3 regions of the Marinomonas rhizomae genome follow, and region 2 is predicted to be linked to each of the others. Evidence: predicted binding sites of a transcription regulator. Region 2 holds the regulator's gene; each other region holds the start of a gene.
What was found. Region 2 encodes LexA, which represses DNA repair genes until DNA is damaged. Its sites were predicted from a motif close to TACTGTNTANNTANACAGTA; they were not measured.
Positions count from the first base shown of each region.

Region 1: the regulator LexA is predicted to act here: its motif matches at 3,590-3,609, upstream of dinB (DNA polymerase IV).
Region 3: the regulator LexA is predicted to act here: its motif matches at 4,898-4,917, upstream of recN (DNA repair protein RecN).

Region 1 covers NZ_CP073343.1:816,949-824,135, forward strand. Annotated here, with positions in the region: gene KDW99_RS03740 (ProQ/FINO family protein) at 1-441, opposite strand, end outside; gene KDW99_RS03745 (hypothetical protein) at 628-1,101, opposite strand; gene KDW99_RS03750 (cell division protein ZapB) at 1,098-1,328, opposite strand; gene KDW99_RS03755 (flagellar assembly protein T N-terminal domain-containing protein) at 1,388-2,581, opposite strand; gene KDW99_RS03760 (LPP20 family lipoprotein) at 2,585-3,232, opposite strand; gene dinB (DNA polymerase IV) at 3,626-4,684, shown strand; gene KDW99_RS03770 (hypothetical protein) at 4,755-5,735, shown strand; gene KDW99_RS03775 (alpha/beta hydrolase) at 5,857-6,525, shown strand; gene KDW99_RS03780 (inositol monophosphatase family protein) at 6,574-7,187, shown strand, end outside.
Region 2 covers NZ_CP073343.1:2,030,541-2,037,727, forward strand. Annotated here, with positions in the region: gene topA (type I DNA topoisomerase) at 1-1,132, shown strand, start outside; gene KDW99_RS09610 (DUF6586 family protein) at 1,129-1,599, shown strand; gene KDW99_RS09615 (hypothetical protein) at 1,602-1,868, shown strand; gene lexA (transcriptional repressor LexA) at 1,986-2,609, opposite strand; gene dinG (ATP-dependent DNA helicase DinG) at 2,679-4,802, shown strand; gene KDW99_RS09630 (DEAD/DEAH box helicase) at 4,899-6,263, shown strand; gene KDW99_RS09635 (protein adenylyltransferase SelO) at 6,292-7,187, shown strand, end outside.
Region 3 covers NZ_CP073343.1:3,829,772-3,836,958, forward strand. Annotated here, with positions in the region: gene KDW99_RS18010 (aromatic ring-hydroxylating oxygenase subunit alpha) at 1-755, shown strand, start outside; gene dnaJ (molecular chaperone DnaJ) at 835-1,962, opposite strand; gene dnaK (molecular chaperone DnaK) at 2,165-4,078, opposite strand; gene grpE (nucleotide exchange factor GrpE) at 4,181-4,759, opposite strand; gene recN (DNA repair protein RecN) at 4,945-6,615, shown strand; gene fur (ferric iron uptake transcriptional regulator) at 6,712-7,122, opposite strand.

The sequences.
Region 1 (7,187 bases), 1.2 Mb from region 2:
AGTCGCTATCTCTGTCGTGCTGTCGCTTGCTTCTTGTACGCTAGTGTCGGTATCGACTAGTTTGTCGTCTTCTTGCAAGCCGTTAAGCTCAGGTTGTTGTGTGGTCATGTAATCAATCTGTTCTGTTGTCGTGGTTGTGGTGCTGCTTTCAGCATGCTCGTGCAATAAGTCAAAGTTAAGTTGATATTCAACTGCGTCTGATTTTATTGCTTGCTCCGGGGCTGATGCGTCGTTTAAAAGATCAAGAGAGTCTTCAATGTAGAGCTGCAATTGATCTTCAGTTGAGCGATCGGCCATGTGTTGCAATAGGTCCATTGAAGCGCTGTACTCAATGGAAGGATCGTTCTTTTCCTTTAATCTTTGTATTTCCTCGTTCGCATCTTCTAGCTGCTGTGTTAGCCAGTTAATCCTTGCTTCGAGTTTAGCAATAAGTTGTTCCATAAAGACACAAGGCTCAATTTTTTATTGGAGTCAGCGGAATACTGGGTGTATTGCTTGTGCCAATCATTTCTTTTCGCTGATTTTCATTTGGCAGCGTGACGGAGATATAGCTCTCACTTTGCCACCATACGTAAATCGTTGTTATTAGCAAACTAGCGCCGAAAAGAGGTAGTAACTTCATTTTACTTAGAAAGTAAGTCCTGCACCAATCATGACATGTTTGTCATAGGTTTTGTTGCTGCTGTTTAAAATTTTAACAAAAATATCCATTCGTGACGTGTTGGAAGTTGCGATACGAAAGCCTGCTTCTGGGTAATATACCATGTCATCAAGGAATGAAATGCCACCGCCTATAAAGGACCACATCGGGACGCCTGGAAATATTTGAAATGCTGGTGTGGCGCTATAAAAGCGAGATCCTACAGTAACCGAGCTTTCAAATTGTTCGCCCAATACAAATGAGAAACCGCCATAGAAGGAAATGTTTTCTGGTAAAGTGTATTCCATTTCTGCATTAATGATAGACGTGATATTACTATGATTGGTGTCACTGTTTGGTCGTGCTGCGGTCGACTCGAAAGTAATTAGACTCGCAATTTGGTCTTGAGCAGATGCGTGAGCACTAACTAGAACTAAAGTTGCAAGTAGAAGTGATTTCATTGTTTGTCGTCCATTTGGTTTAGTCTATTTAGCATTTGGGAAAGAGATGACTCCCAATTAGACTGTTGTTCTTTTGTTTGATTTAAAGTTTTTTCAATTTCGCTTTTTTCTTCGCTTAGCTCGTAGTTTTGCATTTCTAATTCTGAAATTCGTTTGCGTAGGGAGGAGATTTCTTCTACGGCGTCATTGATGCGTTGTTCTAAGTGGTGTAGTAGTTCGTTATTCATTATATGTGTCCTAAAAAATAAAAATCGCCATTAGTATGTAGGGCGTCATTTTGTAAAAATTACCAAGCAATTACAACATCTTGTTGTTGCACGTTTAGTATGTGAGAGTCAACAACAAGTTCCCCAACAGAAAAGTTGGGTTGTACTTGCTTGATTGTAACACTGATATTGGCGTTATTCAGCTGAGTTTGAGCTGATTGTAACTGGTTGAAAACCTCGTAGCGACGATAAACATTGAATTTATCGCCTTGTTTAATTCCTGCCAGCGACCCTGCTGATATATGTATTCTATTACCTTCAGTGCGAAAAATATTTGCAATAAAAGGCTGGCACCTGAGTTGCTCGCTGGTATCTAACGCACTTTCTTTTAATGCTTGTTCTACAACTTTACCATAATGTACAGTCCAAAACTTCGCGCTTCCAAAACCGATTCGTGCATGATCAGTCACATCCCAGTTGCCTACTTCACTATAACGGTGCTCGAACAATAGTGCACCACTAAATCCATCATATATATAGATATCGACCACAAAATTTCTTTCTTTATCAATTCCTTCATCTAATAAGTCTTTTACGTTCTTGTCGTCTGGATATCTTAGGTATGATTCTCCAATATCTCTAATAACCCCACTCATTATATACTGGACTCCAAGCTGTTCACTGATTCTAGTGACATTTGTCAGTGAGCCATCGTAGTTGGTAGATGAAGGGGCATTGATAAGGTCTGGGTAGATGGCAATATTGGTTGCTGTTAGGGCTCTTAGGTAGCCTTTTTTATTTATTTCGTTAGCTAAATCTTTTGGTAATTCTCTGGAAATATTACTTAGTTCACCCAATCTAGCTTGCTGTGGAACTTGTAATTCGAAACCAGTAATGCCAATGGTTTTTTTGTAGTAATTGGTTGGGCCTGTGCTGCATTGTGAATCAGGAGTAACGTCTACACGAGCAATAACAGTAAGGAAGTCTCCATCTTGTTCTTCGGAAATAATCCGGGCTTGCTGTACACGGCCAGAGCTCCTAATTTCCAAATTTGACTCTAATTCGCCATTATAAAGCTCATCTTTAACATTAACTCTGGAACTAGACTCAAGAACCGCTTGTTTAATCGCTTGTTGAGTTGCTCTGTAGCGAGCATCGGCAATATCGTTGTCATAAATGACGGCTTCACCTTTTGCATCAACGCTTCTTGCATAAGCGGTACAGCACAGAAGAATGCTTAACGTAGCAGCGAGTAATCGAATTAAGACAAACATTGTTTACTCAATGCTATAAAAGTTGGTCGTCGGAGTGGCGTTTTCAACATTAATGGCGCGGTATCCTGGTTGAATTCTGCAGTTTGGATCAGATTGGATGTTTGAAGAGCTTAAGCACTGGCGGAAGTTCTCTTGTAAGGCCATCTCTACAACAGTTTCGAATGTACCGTCTTCGTGCTCGCGCTGAGAGACAACTTTCGCTCCCACTAGGTAGGCATCAACATAGGTTCTTAATTCATCGTTTTGCATGACCATGTTACTCAAGGAGCTTGAACCATCAATTTTTAAACCATAAACACGCTCTGATAGGTTTCGATATGCGTCTAGCATAGAGCTGCGTAGTGTCATAATGCGCGCCTGAGATTTGGTTAGGCGTTTATTTGTCATCATTGCGGCATAGCCTGTAGCTGTCACAATGACGGGTTCTTGTTTAATAACGGCAATGCTGTTGTTGGCATTTAAAGCGCCGCTTTGCAAAGTACCGTTCTGTGGTTGTGTATAACGACCAGAACCATTGCCAACTATGTTGCCATTACAAGGTGCGACGGTTGTACAAGTTGTGCCGGCGGCGCTTTGTTGACCGAGGTTTTGACAACCCGCTAGGGTGATGGCACCTATGGCTATAAAAAATATTCGAAGTGATAGTGTCATGGTGGTGCCCTTGTATGGAAGTCCTTACATTAATATCCTGAGTCTAGTAGCCACTAAATTTAAATGGTGTGCTTTTCAACTAAGCGATGAATCGCTTCAGGTGTAACTATTCGTAGTTTGTTCAAAAAAGCTTTATTTTTCAATATGCCTAATCCGATGGACAAAATGTAAACCATTTTGCTCTACAGCGTCCATGTTTGGGGGCTTAAAAAAGCACTTTTTCTTTGATTTTTGTAATAAAACTGTTCTTTTCATGTGTTTTTTAAGATTTGCTTAATTATTTTACGGTCTGTAGGTTTTTTCTAGAAGTGTCTTTACAATTTTTATAGGGGATGAAGGTCTTTTTGAAATGGTATAAACTGTTTTTTTATACAGTGCTTTTCGGGTGTTACATTGCAGAATCGTAAGATTATTCATATCGATGCTGATTGTTTTTACGCAGCGATAGAGATGCGCGACGACCCTGGTCTGCGTGATGTTCCTATTGCAATTGGTGGCCCTGAAAGTGGTCGAAGTGTGTTGTCGACCGCTAACTACGCGGCTCGTGTTTTTGGTGTGCGTTCTGCTATGCCAACGTCAGTCGCTAAGCGACTTTGTCCTGCATTGTTAGTGATACCTGGAAATATGAATAAATATCGAATTGCCTCAGAGCAAATGCACGCCATTTTTCGTGATTTTACCGATGTTATTGAGCCTTTATCATTGGATGAAGCTTATTTGGATGTAACGAATACAACGGACTTTCAAGGTAGTGCAACACGAATAGCAGAAGAAATTCGTTCACGAATATCCAAAGAAGTAGGGATTACTGTATCGGCTGGCGTGGCGACAAACAAATTTATTGCGAAAGTGGCGAGTGATTGGGATAAGCCAGATGGTTTGACTGTGGTTACACCAGCAAAGCAGTTTGAATTTGTTTCTAATGTCCCTGTTAAGTTTATTTCTGGTATTGGTCGCGTAGCGCAAGAAAAATTAGCCGCATTGGGAGTCTTTAAATGCTCTGATTTGCAGGCTTTGGACTTTTCGGTTTTGCAGAAAAGCTTTGGTAGTATGGCATTTCGGTTATCGCAGTTTGCCCTTGGGATTGATGACCGACCAGTAACTGTTTCTCGTGAAAGGAAAAGTGTTTCTGTGGAGCATACGTTTTCAAAAGACTTACTTGATCTTCCGGCCTGTCAGGCTGTTTTGCCTCTTTTGCTTGCAGATTTAAAAAAACGGATGACAGGAAGAAACTTTGAGTCACAGCTAAGTAAATATTATCTTAAAGTGAAATTTGACGATTTTAAGCAAACCACGATTGAGCAGCCAATTAAGGCTAAATTGTCAGATGAGGTGTTTTCACAACTTTTGCAGCAGGCGTATTCTCGCTCTCGGCGTCCAGTTCGTTTGATTGGTGTAGGGTATCGATTATCGCCACCAGAACCACATCAGTTGAATTTACCTTTTGTTTAAAAATGTAAATTCCAACCAATTTTGCAGCTTCTAACTATACTGAAGAATGAATAATTCGGAGGTGCTCATTATGTTGAAACAACAGAGTAAGTTTGATTATACAAATTTAAGTATGCCTGACCCTTTGTCGCATAGGTTGCGTTTTGAAGTGGAGCAAACATTGAGTTGTTTGTATGCAGATGCTTCTTTGGTCGATCAAATGGATGAATTGTATCTCCCTTTTTCTAGTTGGCTAAGTCAAAAAGCGCATTCTGGGAAAGGGCCTTTAGTTGTTGGTGTTGGTGGTGCTCAAGGGTGTGGGAAAACCACATTTTGTAGTGTTATTAGTCGAATATTAAAGAAGGGGTTTGACCTGAACAGTATTGTAATCAGTTTGGACGACTTATATAGCACTCGGCAAGATCGGATGAAGTTTGCCAATCAAACAACCCCAATGTTTTCTGTACGAGGTGTGCCTGGAACTCATGATGTCGACTTTGCTCTTTCTCTTTTTGAGCGCTTGAAAAACCTTAAAGATGGGGAGGTGATGAAGTTTCCTCGTTTTGATAAGTCGATTGATGACCGAAAAGCGGTTCATTTATGGCAAGAGGTTCAGGGTCCTGTTGATATTGTTTTATTTGAAGGTTGGTGTGTTGGTGCGCCGCCAATGGTTGAAGGCTTGGGTCAAGCATTGAATGAGCTTGAGGCGGAAATGGATGCCGATGGTTTGTGGCGTAATAAAGTGAATCAACTCTTAAAAGAGGATTATAAGTCGTTATTTTCACAAATTGATCTGATGGCTTGGATGCAGGCTCCAGACTACAACGTTGTCTATCATTGGCGTAATAAACAAGAGCGGGTTTTAGAAAACCATCTTCATGATATTCATGGTGTCCTACTAGATACCATTGATTTGAAAGTAATGTCTTCAGAAGAGTTGAAACGATTCATGCAATATTACGAAAGGCTGACGCGACACATGTTAGCTGTGATGCCAAGTAAGGCGGATGTGCTATTTAAGTTAAATGAAAAACAGGAAGTAATGGAAATGCGCTTCCCAGTTGAGCACTAAGCCTTAACGTCAAAAGTTTGTTTATAAAGCGAGTGTAGTAGATTCAATGTGTCGAGTGATAAACGTCAATATGATAGGCTATGGCGAATTGCGATAGCCTATTTTTTTTGGAGTGTTGAAAATGACTGAATTATTGCCCTCTGTTTTAGTGGAAACAAACGAGCAGCCTGATGCCGCTATTATTTGGTTGCATGGCCTTGGATCAGATGGTCATGATTTCGAGTCTTTGGTTCCAGCTTTATCTTTATTGCCAACATTGAAAGTGCGTTTTGTTTTTCCTCATGCTCCACGTCGTCCTGTTACAGTCAATGGTGGTATGGAAATGCGTGCTTGGTATGATATCTATGAGATGACGTTAGAGCGTAAAGTCGATATGGAAAATATCGAAGAATCATGCCTGCAAGTTGAGCGGTTAATACAAGATCAAATTGATAAAGGCATTGCTGCAAATCGAATTGTTTTGGCGGGTTTTTCACAGGGTGGGGTGATCGCATACCACACAGCTTTACGCACTAAGCATGTGTTGGCGGGTATTCTTGAGCTATCAACTTATTTAGTTAATGGTGATGAAGTGCCTGAAGCCGATGCTTGTCCTAATGGCCAAACACCGATTCTTATCCATCATGGCTCGCAAGATCCAGTAGTTGCTCCTGTGTTGGCGACTCAAGCAAGGGATCTTTTGATGTCTAAGGGCTATTCTGTCGCTTATCAATCTTACGAAATGCCTCATTCTGTGTGTCCTGAGCAGGTGCAGGATATTTCTCACTGGTTAAACACTCGATTGGCATAACTGTTATCAGAGTCGGTGAGATTCTCTTGTCTTATTTAAGGAGCTTTTGTGTCGGGAAACTATGAGGAATGGCTGGATTTTGCGAAAAATCTAGCGATACATGCAGGCCAGATGATAGTGGATGCGCGAGAGAATTCAACCTTCGTGCGCGATTACAAAATGGATCATGAGCTGGTTACTTCGACGGATATTGCGGTTGATCAATACATTTGTAGCCACATCCTTGAGCGCTATCCTTCGCACTGTATTTTGTCAGAAGAGTCTTCGCCGCATCTGGATCTTAGCGGTATTGGTGATGATGTTCCGGTTTGGGTGATTGATCCGATAGATGGAACGGTGAATTTTGCACATGGGCATCATCATGTGGCGGTTTCAATTGGCCTTTATATTGGCGATCAGCGAATTTTAGGCGTGGTGAATGCTCCGTTTTTAGAGGAGTGTTTTTGGGCTGTGAAAGGTTCGGGTGCTTTTTGTAATGGGAAGCCGCTGGCGGTTTCGGGTGCTCAAGAGCTAAGAAGTGCATTGGTTGCCACAGGGTTTCCTTATCAAAAAACGGCACTTTCGCCTATCATTGAACGAGTGTCGCGTATTTTGCATCACTGCCAAGATGTTCGTCGTAATGGTTCTGCCGCTTTGGATTTATGCTGGGTTGCTGCAGGTCG
Region 2 (7,187 bases):
AATTGGTCGTCCATCAACTTACGCATCTATTATTTCTACGATTCAAGATCGTGGCTATGTGCGTGTTGAAAATCGTCGTTTTTATGCTGAAAAAATGGGTGATATTGTTACTGAACGTTTGGTTGATAGCTTTAATTCTTTGATGAATTTCAGCTTTACGGCTCAAATGGAAGAGCAGTTAGATGACATTGCTGAAGGTCATAAAGATTGGATTAAAACGCTTAATGCATTTTATAAAGATTTTAGTTCTGTGCTTGCTAAAGCGGAATCGCCAGATGGCGGTATGATGCCAAATGAGCCGACTCCAACGGATATTGAATGCCCGACATGCTCTAGACCTATGCAGATTCGTACAGCTAGTACTGGTGTGTTTATGTCTTGTTCTGGTTATGTATTGCCGCCAAAAGAGCGTTGTAAAGCAACCATAAACCTGACCCGTGGTGATGAAGCAATAGCGGTCGATGATGAAGAAGGCGAGTCTAAAGCGCTGATCAATAAACATCGTTGTAAGATTTGCGGATCCGCTATGGACAGTTACTTAATGGATGAGCGCCGTAAGCTTCATGTGTGTGGTAACAACCCAGCTTGTTCTGGTTATGAAGTTGAGCATGGTGTTTTCAAGATTAAAGGCTATGACGGTCCTACGCTTGAATGCGATAAATGTGAATCAGAAATGCAGCTTAAAACAGGCCGCTTTGGTAAATACTTTGGCTGTACAAACGAGGAGTGCAAAAACACTCGTAAGCTGCTGAAAAGTGGTGAAGCTGCGCCGCCGAAGATGGATCCTGTGCCAATGCCTGACCTTGCTTGTCAGAAAGTGGAAGATCACTATGTGCTTCGTGATGGTGCGACGGGCTTATTCCTTGCTGCTAGTCAGTTCCCTCGCAAGCGGGAAACAAGAGCGCCTATGGTAAAAGAGCTGCTTCCTTATATGGATCAAATCGACCCGAAATACCATTTCTTTGCCAAAGCACCAGTAAAGGATTCCGAAGGTCGTCCAGCCATCATTCGTTATAGCCGTAAGACGAAAGAGCAATACGTCATGACGGAGAACGATGAGGGTAAACCAACAGGCTGGAAAGCATTTTATGTTGGTTCTAAATGGGTTGTTGAGGAAGGTAAGAAAAAATGAGTGGTGCCAGTTTAGCCAGCGTAACCAATCAAAAACTGGACACGGCAAGGCGTTTTATTAAGCAGAGTCAAGACACTGATGAAGTGTGGTTGAAAGTCGGGCTAGAAAGCTCGGCTATTTTCCAGTTGAGAAGTGCTCTTAACGGCTTGTTAAAAGAAGTAACCGCTGCTTATTCTTTATCTGGATCCTTGGACGTTGCTAAGCTGCTGGCAGAGTCTGAAAACAAGCAAATCGTTGTTCCTGTATTGGCTGAGTTGGCTGATTTGCTAGCACATAGTAATTCTTGGTGCTATCAATTGGATCTGGCGTATTTGGTTCAGTTCGAGTGTCGTGCGTCTATATCATCAGCGGTTCAAAGCGACAACCTGATAGGGCGTGGAAGTGATGCGGGAGCTTCCGTGAGTTTATATTTAGCCAAGTTGGTTGAATTAGTATTACGTTTTAGAGAAGAGTCGTCAGAGTATTAAATATGAAAGAATCCTACCTAGAAATTGTTGAGCTAGATAACGGCGATATCGTGCTGCGTCCAGCCAGTGAAGATGGTGAGGAAACCGTTCCATTAGCAACATTGCAAATATCGGATGATACTCGGTCTTATCTAAAGGATCGTTATTTTGAATTAGCGAAATGTATGTTTCATGCAGGCATTGATTTTGTTTATTCGGATGATTCGTTTTATGACGATGACTCGGAATATCTTGATGATGAAGATTTTCGTCCTAAAATTTTGCACTGAATAAGCGACCCTAAATCAGCTGTAATGAAACTGATTGATGCAATATAGGTTCAAATAAAAAAGCGAAGCAGAAGCTTCGCTTTTTTATTTATCTAGTGTTGAAGCGAATGGGAGTATTCAAAGTCCTTGGCGAATGACACCTACCGATAGGCCTTCAATTGCAAACTCTTCGCTTTCAAGGTCAACAAGGATGTCGCTGAACTCTTCGTTTTCAGGAATGAGCCTAACGATACTGCCTTTCTGCTCGAAACGCTTAACGGTTACTTCGTCACCAATACGAGCAACCACAATTTGTCCATTGCGCACGGTGGTGGTTTTGTGAACGGCTAAGAGATCACCTTCCATTATGCCAATATCTTTCATGCTAGTGCCTGATACAGACAAGAAGTAATCCGCTTGCGGAGAAAACATACTCGCTGGAATGTTTACATGCGAAGCAATGTTTTCCTGAGCCAAAATAGGGTAACCTGCAGCGACTTTGCCTATGACAGGTAAGCCAAGGTCGTCAACGGGCTCATCATTTGATGCGCGATCGACTAAGCGTATTCCTCTAGATGCGCCAGAAAGCATCTCTATAGCGCCTTTTTTGCATAGGGCTTTTAGGTGCTCTTCGGCTGCATTTGGGGATTTAAACCCAAGCCGGCGTGCTATTTCTGCTCTAGTCGGTGGAAAACCTGTTTCACTTATAAATTCGCGAATGGTTTCTAGTACGTCAGATTGTCTTTTGGTTAATTTAATCATAGGTTATCTGGTTGTTTATACAGTTACTGTTATTATATACAGCATTCCTAACTATACTCAATGATATAAATGCTTTCAGACGAACTAAAAAAACAGATTCAACTTGCATACCGAGCATCTTTGGATGCGAAGTCCCATAAACCAAGGGCTGGACAGCGCCAGATGATTGGTGCAATCGCTCGAACCTTGGGCAACATTAGACAAGGTTCTGAGGGCGAACGCCTTGAAGAGAAGCATGTTGCCGTAATTGAGGCGGGTACGGGTACGGGTAAAACCCTGTCGTATTGTCTTGCCGCAATACCAATTGCTAAGGCACGTGGCCTCAAATTAATTATTTCTACTGCGACAGTTGCACTCCAAGAGCAGATTTTACATAAAGAATTACCAGACTTGCTTGAGCATACTGAACTCTCGTTCAAGTACACGCTTGCTAAAGGCCGAGGCCGCTATCTTTGCTTGAATAACCTCGAAGGTTTTTTAGGATCAGAAGAGCTGGCCATGGAGGATATGTTTGCGGGCCTATTTGAACAGCACCTTCACTCAGATGACGTTAATACTGTTCTTTATCAAGAAATGGATGCCGCTTTGTCAAAAGGTGAATGGGATGGTGATAAAGATAACTGGTCTGGCATTGTTCGAGACCAGGATTGGCGACGTTTAACAACCGATCATCAGCAGTGTACTAATCGAAATTGCGCTAATTATTCCGCTTGTCCGTTTTTTAAAGCGCGCGCTGAGATTGAAGTCGCGGATGTGATTGTAGCTAACCATGATTTGGTGTTGGCAGACTTGTCATTGGGTGGTGGTGCGATTCTTACCCCACCAAAAGAAACTATCTACGTTTTTGATGAGGGGCATCATCTTCCTGATAAGGCTATTGGACATTTCCGTCATGAAGTTCGTTTACAACAAAGTATTACTTGGTTACGTCAACTGGAGAAAAATCTAGTTAACTTAAAGCAGGAGTTAACCGATGATGTCAGTTTGACTGGCCAGCTTTTGTTAAAAATCCCACAGCAAATACAAAGTATTGTTAACTTTATCCAATATGCGCAACAAGGCTTGGCTCCTTATATTCAGGGGTTGGGTTTGGATCAAGAAAACAATCAACATCGGTTTGAATTTGGTCAGGTGCCAGATGAATTGCGCCAGTTGGCTTATAGCCTACAAACGTCCTATCAAAAACTATTTAACAATATAGAAAGTATTCAAGACGAGTGTAAAAAAACGAAGCAAAATGAAGGCATGGGAGTGACGCCTGAAACGGCGGAAACTTGGCAGCCTATTTTGGGTGTTGTTATGGGGCGTCTGGAGCAATGTGTTGGCTTGTGGCGACTTTACTCAACAGTAGATGATCAGAATTTCCCGCCAAATGCTCGCTGGTTAGTTTTGTCCGGTCAAGGAATGGAACAAGATATTGAACTGGGCGCATCTCCAATACTTGCAGCCAATACCTTAAGGCAGCAGCTTTGGGACAAATGCTTTGGTGCTGTAGTGACCTCGGCAACGTTGACAGCGCTAAATCAATTTCATCGTTTTAATATGCGCTCAGGCGTACCGCGGGAAAGCGAATATCTGCGTGTCATAAGCCCGTTTAATTTCCAAGAAAATGGTCTTTTGGTGGTGCCGAATATGGAGCATGAGCCAAACCGAGTAGAACAGCATACTGCCGAGATTGTTGCTTACTTAAATGAACATGTGAACACAGAAAAGGGCAGTTTGGTGCTGTTTTCTTCTCGTCGTCAGATGGAGGAAGTGGCTCAGTCTGTTTCGGCTGGACTGCAAGAAATACTTTTGATGCAAGGTGAGCAATCTAAACGTGTAATTTTAGATTCCCATAAATCCCGCATTGATGACGGGAAAGGCAGTTTGCTGCTCGGTTTAGCCAGTTTTGCGGAAGGAGTGGATCTGCCCGGTGATTATTTGACCTGTGTATACATCGCCAAAATTCCTTTTGCGGTGCCAGATGATCCTGTTGAAGCGACACTCGCTGAATGGATTCAAAAGCGTGGTGGTAATCCGTTCATGGAAATTACTATACCGGATGCGTCTCTGCGTTTAGTGCAGGCAACTGGGCGTCTTTTAAGAAGTGAAAAAGACTCTGGTGAAATACATATTTTAGATAAGCGCTTACGCACAAAACGATACGGGTCGCAGTTAATTAATAGCCTACCACCGTATAAGTATCAGTAGTTTGGTACGCAAGGGGTGATAAAGCTTTACCAATTAGGTACACTCCTAGCACAGATTATTAACCTCAAAACACAATAGAAGCGTATAGATTCCAATATGGAAAACCAAACTCAAGAAGCACCACAAGAAACGACAGCAAAACCAAAGCCAAAACGTACACGTCGCCCAAATAAGCGTCCAAAAAAGCAAGATGATAATACGGCAAGTGTTCAGGCTGATACGCAAGCAAGCAATGATACTAAGCCTACAGGTAATGCAAACTCTAAAGTTTGGTCTATTGAAGACTTTCCGGTGGCGGAAGTTGAGGGCAAGATGCGCTTCCATGACTTAAACCTTCCTGATCGAGTGATAAAGTCTATTTCTGAAATGGGGTTTGAATACTGCAGTGAAATTCAGGCAGAAACCTTACCGATGACGCTCTTGGGTTATGACATTATTGGTCAAGCACAAACGGGTACGGGTAAAACGGCTGCATTTCTCATAGCAATGATTAGTGATTTTCTTGATTATCCGCTGGAAGAAAAACGAGCGAATAATTTTGCTCGTGGTTTGATTATCGCACCGACGCGTGAGTTGGCGATACAGATCGCTGATGAAGCGGTGAAGTTAACCTCAAATTGTCATTTGAATGTCGTGACTTTGGTTGGCGGTTTGAGCTATGAAAAACAGAAAATTGCATTAGAAACAGAAAATGTTGATATCTTGGTTGCAACACCTGGTCGTTTGTTGGACTTTGCTCGTAGCCGCAAAGTGCAATTGGGTAAAGTGGAATGTTTAGTGCTTGATGAGGCTGACCGCATGCTGTCCATGGGCTTTATTCCGGATGTGAAAAGCATTATTCGTATGACGCCACATAAAGAAACAAGACAAACTATGTTGTTTAGTGCGACCTTCCCTAAAGACATACAGGCACTAGCGCAACAGTGGACCTACTTTCCAAAAGAAGTCTCTGTTGTGCCCAAAGAGGCGACAAACCAAAATATTGATCAGGTCATCTATACTGTAGAAGCAGATCAGAAGTGGCCGGTATTGCAACAGTTGATCGAAAAAAATGGCGGACAACGTACTATCATTTTTGCTAACCGTCGTGATGAAACTCGTGATCTGTATGAGCGTTTGCGCAAGGCAAATATTAATTGCGCGATTTTATCTGGCGAAGTGGCACAAGATAAACGAGTGAAAACCTTGGCTAATTTCAAAGATGGCACCATTCAAGTACTTGTTGCTACTGATGTTGCTGGGCGTGGAATTCACGTAGATAACGTAGAGCTAGTGGTTAATTACTCATTACCAGAAGATCCAGAAGATTACGTGCATCGCATTGGTCGTACTGGTCGTGGTGGTGAAATGGGTAAATCAGTAAGCTTTGCCAGCGAAGATGATTCTTTCATGATTCCTGAAATCGAAAGAGTCGTCGGTGAGAGTATCCGCTGTGAATACATGGTAGATACATCTTTATAAAAATCGCTTAATTTTTAAGTGAGATAAGATGAATTTAGAACACCACTTTGCAAGTTTGGGTGAGGCGTTTTCTTCGAAAACTCTCATCCAGCCACTTCTTGAGCAGCGATTGGTAGAGTTTAACCAATCGCTCGCTAGCTTTCTGTCTATTGATATTAAATCGAATGAAACCAAACGACTTTTAAGTGGTGAGGAGGCTCTGCCTTCCAGCCTGAGTATGGTCTACGCAGGTCATCAATTTGGTGGTTTTTCGCCTCAGCTGGGTGATGGCCGTGGTGTGCTGCTAGGGGAGGTTCGTGGAGAAGATGGTCTTTTGTATGATTTGCATATGAAAGGCGCGGGTCCAACGCCTTATTCTCGACGCGCCGATGGTCGTGCCGTTTTACGTTCTTGTATTCGTGAATACTTAGCCAGTGAGGGGATGGCGGCGTTGTCGGTGCCTTCTTCTCGTGCTTTGGCGCTTTATGATAGTCGAGAGGCGGTGTATCGAGAAACGCCTGAGGCTGGCGCTATGCTGCTCAGAGTGGCACAAGGGCATATTCGCTTTGGCCACTTTGAATACTTTTTTTATCAGGGTAAACAGGCGGAACTGGAACAGCTTATCGATTACTGCCTTAAACATTATTATCCTGAATGCTTGGCGACAGATGCCCCCTTAGAAAGCATGTTGATCGAAGTGGTAAAGCGTACCGCAAGAATGATTGCTAAATGGCAGGCAATTGGTTTTCAGCATGGCGTGATGAATACCGATAATTTTTCTTTCACGGGTGAAACCATCGATTATGGCCCTTATGGCTTCATGGAAGATTATGAACCTAATTGGGTTTGCAATCATTCTGACTATGAAGGGCGTTATGCGTTTTCGCGCCAGCCAGGCGTTGGTTTATGGAATCTTAATTGCTTGATGAGATGTTTTTCCAAGCA
Region 3 (7,187 bases), 1.8 Mb from region 2:
GTGACTTTGATGAGTTCCTAGCAACATTGGAAGAGTACATGGCTCCTTACGACGTAGAAAATACGAAGCTGGCCGCGGAATCGAACATGTACGAAAAAGCCAACTGGAAGCTCGTACTGGAAAACAACCGTGAATGCTATCACTGTGTTGGCAGCCATCCTGAACTGCTAAATACTATCCTAGAATGGGATGACACAAACGACCCACGTGCACCACAAGATTTCCTAGATCACTACGCAGATCAGGCCGCTAAATGGGATGAAGAAGGCATTCCACATGAACACCGTAGCTTCGGACCAGGCAAGCGTAACCGTATTGTTCGTATGCCCTTAAAGAAAGGCACAAAAGTGATGACCATCGACGGTGAAGCAGGCTGCAAAAAAATGCTCGGCAACATCAAAAACCCTGAGCTTGGCTCTATGCGTATACTGCACCTACCCAACTCTTGGAATCACATGCAATCTGACCACTTTATTGTGTTCCGCGTACTGCCGATCTCCGCACAAGAGTCTATGGTGACCACGAAATGGTTCGTGCATAAAGACGCAGTGGAAGGTGAAGATTACGACCCAGATCGACTACGCCAAGTTTGGGATGCCACTAATGATCAAGACAGAATTCTTGGTGAGGAAAACCAATTGGGGATTAACTCCATAGGTTACCAACCGGGCCCATACTCTGAAACATTCGAATTCGGTGTAATGAACTTCCAAGAATGGTACACAGACACCATTCAAAATAACCTGAAAAAATAAGGTCAAAATCGTACTTCAGATCAAACAAAAAAGGCGCCAAATTGGCGCCTTCTTCTATATTACTGCAACAGTAAAATAGCTATTTCTTAATATCATCAAAGAAACGTTTTACACCATCAAACCAGCTTTTTTGCTTAGGAGAATGGTCAGTACCTTCCCCCATGCTATCAGCCAATTCCGTAAACAGCTCTTTTTGGCGAGAAGTAAGATTCACCGGCGTTTCAACAACAGCCTTACAAATCAAGTCCCCTACTGGGCCACCACGAACAGGCTTAACGCCCTTGTTACGTAGACGGAACAATTTACCTGACTGACACTCAGCAGTGACTTTTAGTCGAACACGACCATCTAGCGTCGGTACATCAATTTCGCCACCCAATGCCGCTGTTGTAAAGCTAATAGGCACTTCACAATATAAGTTCGCACCATCGCGCTCAAAAATAGCATGTGGCTTAACAGAGACCTGAACAAACAAATCACCCGCTGGACCACCCTGAGTTCCCGCTTCACCTTCACCTGACAAACGAATACGATCGCCCGTATCTACGCCAGCAGGAATTTTAACATTCAGCGTTTTATATTCTTGAACACGGCCTTGACCATGACAATCTCGGCAAGGATCACTGATCACTTGGCCTGCGCCATGACATTCTGGACAAGCCTGTTGAACAGAGAAAAAGCCTTGTGACATACGTACTTGACCCGCACCACCACAAGTTCCACACGTCTTAGGTGTCGAACCTTTCTTAGCACCAGAACCATCACAAGTCTTACAGTTTACTAAGGTTGGTATGCGGATTTTTTCTTCGCATCCCCAAACCGCTTGTTCAAGATCAAGCTCTAAGGTGTAACGTAAATCGGAGCCGCGACGAGTTCGACTTTGACCGCCACCACCGCCGCCAAAAATATCACCGAATACATCACCAAAAATATCACTAAAACCACCCGCTCCAGCGCCGCCGCCATAGCCACCAGCTTGACCATTTACACCGTCATGACCGAATCGGTCGTAGGCAGCGCGCTTGTCATCAGAAGACAATATTTCATAGGCTTCAGCCAGCTCTTTGAACTTATCAAGTGCTTCTGGGTTGTCTGGGTTCTTATCTGGGTGGTACTTATTCGCTAAAGAACGATAAGCTTTTTTAATGTCTTTCTTATCCGCGTCTTTGGCCACCCCAAGAACGTCGTAATAGTCTCTTTTGCTCATCGCAGGAGTCCCGAATTGAAAAGTCTGAATTAAAAATATGAATTGAAGAGTTTCAAACGAAGGTATGAATCAAAAAACTGAAATTGAAATATATGCCGCTTAAAACTAATCAATTTAAAACAGTTTAAATAGCAAAGCACGGTCTAAAACCGTGCTCGCTATAAACAGCCCCATGATTAATGGGGAAATAAGAGCTTAGCGCTTATTTTTTGTCTTCTTTCACTTCTTCGAATTCCGCGTCTACCGCATCATCCTGAGACTTAGCTTGTTCGCCTTCAGCTGGTTGCTCACCGGCTTCAGCTTCTGCGTACATCTTCTGAGCCAAAGTACCAGATGCTTGAGTCAACGCATTTGTTTTCTCTTCGATCTTCTCTTTGTCGTTAGACGTTAGCGCTTCTTCAAGTTCAGTGATCGCTGTTTCAATCGCTTCTTTCTCTTCCGCTGTTGCTTTATCGCCAGCATCAGTCAAAGTTTTACGAGTAGCGTGAATCATGCCGTCAGCTGTGTTACGAACTTGTACAAGCTCTTCGAACTTACGATCTTCTTCAGCATTCGCTTCAGCGTCTTGAACCATTTTTTCAACTTCTTCATCGCTCAAACCAGAAGACGATTTGATAACGATAGACTGTTCTTTACCAGTCGCCTTGTCTTTCGCAGATACACTCAAGATACCGTTGGCATCGATATCGAAGCTTACTTCGATTTGTGGCACACCACGTGGAGCAGGTGGAATGTCAGCCAAGTCGAAACGACCTAGAGATTTGTTCTGAGACGCTTGCTTACGCTCGCCTTGTAATGCGTGGATTGTTACCGCATTTTGATTGTCTTCTGCTGTCGAGAACGTCTGAGATTTCTTAGTAGGAATCGTCGTGTTTTTCTCGATCAATGCCGTCATTACACCACCCATTGTCTCGATACCTAGAGACAGAGGCGTAACGTCTAGAAGAAGCACGTCTTTAACATCACCAGAAAGTACCGCACCTTGAATAGAAGCACCAATTGCAACAGCTTCGTCAGGGTTCACGTCTTTACGTGGCTCTTTACCGAAGAATTCCGTTACTTTCGCTTGTACTAGTGGCATACGAGTCTGACCACCAACCAAGATAACTTCGTCGATATCAGAAGCAGAAAGGTCTGCATCTTTCAATGCTTGACGGCAAGGCTCAAGAGACTTCATCACAAGCTCTTCAACCAAAGACTCCAACTTAGAACGAGTCAATTTAACGTTCAAGTGTTTAGGGCCCGTTGCGTCAGCAGTGATGTAAGGCAAGTTAACTTCTGTTTGAGAAGAAGAAGACAACTCAACTTTCGCTTTTTCACCCGCTTCTTTCAAACGTTGTAGCGCTAGTGGATCATTGTGTAGATCGATACCAGACGTTTTCTTGAATTCTGCTGCTAGGTATTCGATTACGCGCATATCGAAATCTTCACCACCTAGGAAAGTATCACCGTTTGTAGACAATACTTCGAATTGCTTTTCGCCATCTACGTCAGCAATTTCGATGATAGAGATATCGAACGTACCACCACCAAGGTCATAAACCGCGATAGTAGAATCACCAGAGCTCTTGTCTAGGCCGTAAGCCAAGGCAGCCGCTGTTGGCTCGTTGATAATACGTTTCACTTCAAGACCTGCAATTTTACCCGCATCTTTTGTAGCTTGGCGCTGAGAATCGTTGAAGTAAGCAGGAACCGTAATAACCGCTTCTGTTACTTTCTCGCCTAGATAGTCTTCTGCTGTCTTCTTCATTTTCTTAAGAACTTCAGCAGAAATTTGTGGTGGTGCTTTTTTGTCGCCTTTTACTTCTACCCAAGCGTCACCGTTGTCCGCAGAAATAATTTTGTAAGGCACCATAGAGATGTCTTTTTGAACCACGTCGTCTTTAAACTTACGACCGATCAAACGCTTAACCGCGAACAAAGTATTTGTTGGGTTTGTTACCGCTTGACGCTTAGCAGATTGACCAACCAGAACTTCACCGTCATCAGAAAATGCGACGATAGAAGGTGTGGTGCGATCGCCTTCAGCGTTTTCAATAACGCGAGCTTTTTCGCCATCCAATACGGCAACACAAGAGTTCGTTGTACCTAAGTCAATACCAATGATTCTACCCATGGTTTGTATCTCCAATAAATTCGTTTATGACGATGATAATTCTGTATTTGGGTACGCTTAAAAGTATTTCAAGCGTCCAGTGTCAAAAAAATGACAGTATTTTTAAGCGGCGCTTGAAACCACAACCATTGCTGGGCGCAATAAGCGGCCATTGATTGTGTAACCCTTCTGCACGACATCCATAACGGTGTTTGCTTCTAGTTCAGGGTTTGGCACCATAGTGATCGCTTGATGCAACTCAGGATTGAACGGTTCGCCGTGTGGATCAACCACTTTCACTTCAAAACGAGCCAATGTCTCAAGCAAATCTTTCAACGTCAGTTCTACACCTTCACGAACAGGGTCAGACTCACCTGTGTCTGGCGCAGAAGTTAAAGCGCGCTCAAGATTGTCCGCCACGTTCACAATAGATTTAGCAAACTTTTCTAAACCAAATTTGTGCGCTTTTTCGACATCTTGTTCTGCACGACGACGTACATTTTGTGCATCTGCATGAGCGCGAAGTGCCGCTTCTTTATACTGAGCGACTTCTTCTAACGCTTTTGCAAGTTCATCATTTTCAGTCACTTCTTCTAAAGTCTCTACTTCAGGCTCTAAAAGTTCTTCTACTGATTCGTTTTGCGTTTCGCTTTTCAAATCTTGCTCCGCGTCTAGATTAGGATTTTTTTGCTGCTCACTCATTCTTCAACTCCAAATAACAGAAACAATTCTTTGTCTGTGCAGGTTATATGGGGACAGCTTTTTACCTTTCAACACTATAGCCGTATTAATTTCATGGGAATTTAATTTACTGACAGTACTTGTCAAAAAACAACCAAGTACTGTATAAATAACCATATAAATATATTCTCTCTTTGGAGCACTCTATGCTGACCAGCATCGCTATTTCCAACTTCGCCATTGTTGAATCCCTAGAACTGGAATTCAAAAAAGGCATGACCGTGATCTCAGGTGAAACAGGAGCAGGCAAATCCATTATGGTGGATGCCTTATCGCTTTGTTTAGGTGATCGTACCGATGCTGCCGTTGTAAGACATGGACAAAAAAAAGCCGATATAAGTGCCAGCTTTGATATACAACATTATCCGCACGTCCATAAATGGCTAGAAGAAAGAGATTTAGAGCACGATCAGCACTGCATCTTACGCCGTGTAATCAGCAAAGAAGGTCGCTCCAAAGCGTACATCAATGGCCGCCCTTGCACGTTAAGTGACCTAAAAGACGTCGGTAGCCAACTGGTCGATATCCACGGACAACACGAGCATCAGTCGTTACTTAAAAAGAACGCCCAAAGACAACAGCTAGATGAATATGGCCAACTAACGGAGTTGAGTAAAAAAGTCAGTCTGCAATACTCAACGTGGCGACAACTCAAAGAAGAATTATCAGCTCAGCAAAACCGCTCATCGGAACAAGATGCCAAAATCCAACTTTTGTCTTACCAAGCACAAGAGTTGCAACAGCTTGACCTAAAAGAAGGTGAAATCGAAGCGCTAGAAAACGAACAAGCGTTTTTATCGAACATTGCTGACTCTCAATTTAAAGCCTATCAAGCCAGCGGTATTTTGATTGATAGCGACGAAGGCAATGTCTGCTCTTTATTGCACCAAGCCATTAATAGCGCCAGCCAAATTCGTCCGGCCACCAAAGAACTAGAAAACGCACTAGAAATGATGAATGTGGCATTAATCCAAGCCCAAGAAGCCGCGGACAGCCTGCACCATTACCAAGACACGTTAGAACAAAACCCAGAACGTCTAAGCGATATAGAACAACGTCTTTCTGATATTTACGACACAGCTCGTAAACACAGAACCTTGCCAGAAGGCCTTATCTCCCTTCGTGAAAGTGTCGAAGCGGAATTGAACAGCCTACAAGGCAGTGAAGAAAGCTTAGAGTCACTCAAAGAAAAAGAAGAGCAAGCCTATGAAAAACTCACAGCGCTTGCGACCACATTGACTGAAAAACGCATTATCGCCAAAGACGAATTAGCACAACAAGTCGAAGAGCAAATACATGGATTAGGCATGCCACATGCGCGCTTCTTTATTCAATGCCAACCGCTCAATCAAGTTTCTGCCAATGGTTTTGAAGACATCGAATACATGATCGCATCCAACCCAGGACAACCCGCACAGCCATTGCGCAAAGTTGCCTCAGGCGGTGAATTGTCACGTATTAGTTTAGGCATTCAAGTGGTTACCGCTCATACATCAATTATTCCAACACTGGTATTTGATGAAGTCGACGTGGGCATCAGCGGCGGCATCGCCGAGGTGGTTGGTCGCATGCTGCGCTCTGTTGGCAAACGTGGCCAAGTCTTTTGTGTTACTCACTTGGCGCAAGTGGCGGCCCAAGGCAATCAGCATTTACGCGTCAGCAAACTGGTTGAAGATGAGGCTACCTCGTCTCAAGTAGAGCTACTCAAGGATCAAGATCGCACACAAGAGATTGCACGCCTATTAGGTGGTCTAGAACTCACAGAGCAAACCCTAGCGCACGCACGCGAGATGCTTGGTAACGTCCAACTGCAGTAGCCTCAGCCAGTCATCGAGAAAGAGTAAAAACGAAAAAAGGGCCTAAACTCTGCTATTTAGGCCCTTCTCATTTACATCCTGATGGGATGTAAACGTTTATTTCTTCTTTGGACGCACGTAAAGAATTAAGCTGTGGTCTTCAATATCAAAGCCATGCTCTTCAGCGATTTCATGCTGGCGCTTTTCAATGATTGGATCAACAAATTCAATGACTCTGCCTGTTTCTAGACAAATCATGTGATCGTGATGATCCCCCTTCGCCAATTCAAAAACAGCGGTGCCTGCTTCAAAATGATGACGTTGTACCAAACCTGCAGTTTCAAACTGAGTTAGCACACGGTAAACTGTTGCCAGACCAACATCTTCACCTTGATCAAGCAGAGTGCGATAGACGTCATCAGCACTCATATGGCGGTCGCCCGCACCTTCAAGAATTTGTAAAATTTTAACTCGTGGAAGAGTTACCTTAAGTCCCGCTTTCTTTAGCTCTTGATTTTCGCTAGTCATGAGTCATTCTCTATTCGATCTTGTTGATAATTACTTTATCATTAGCACACCAGAGTAAGGATAAT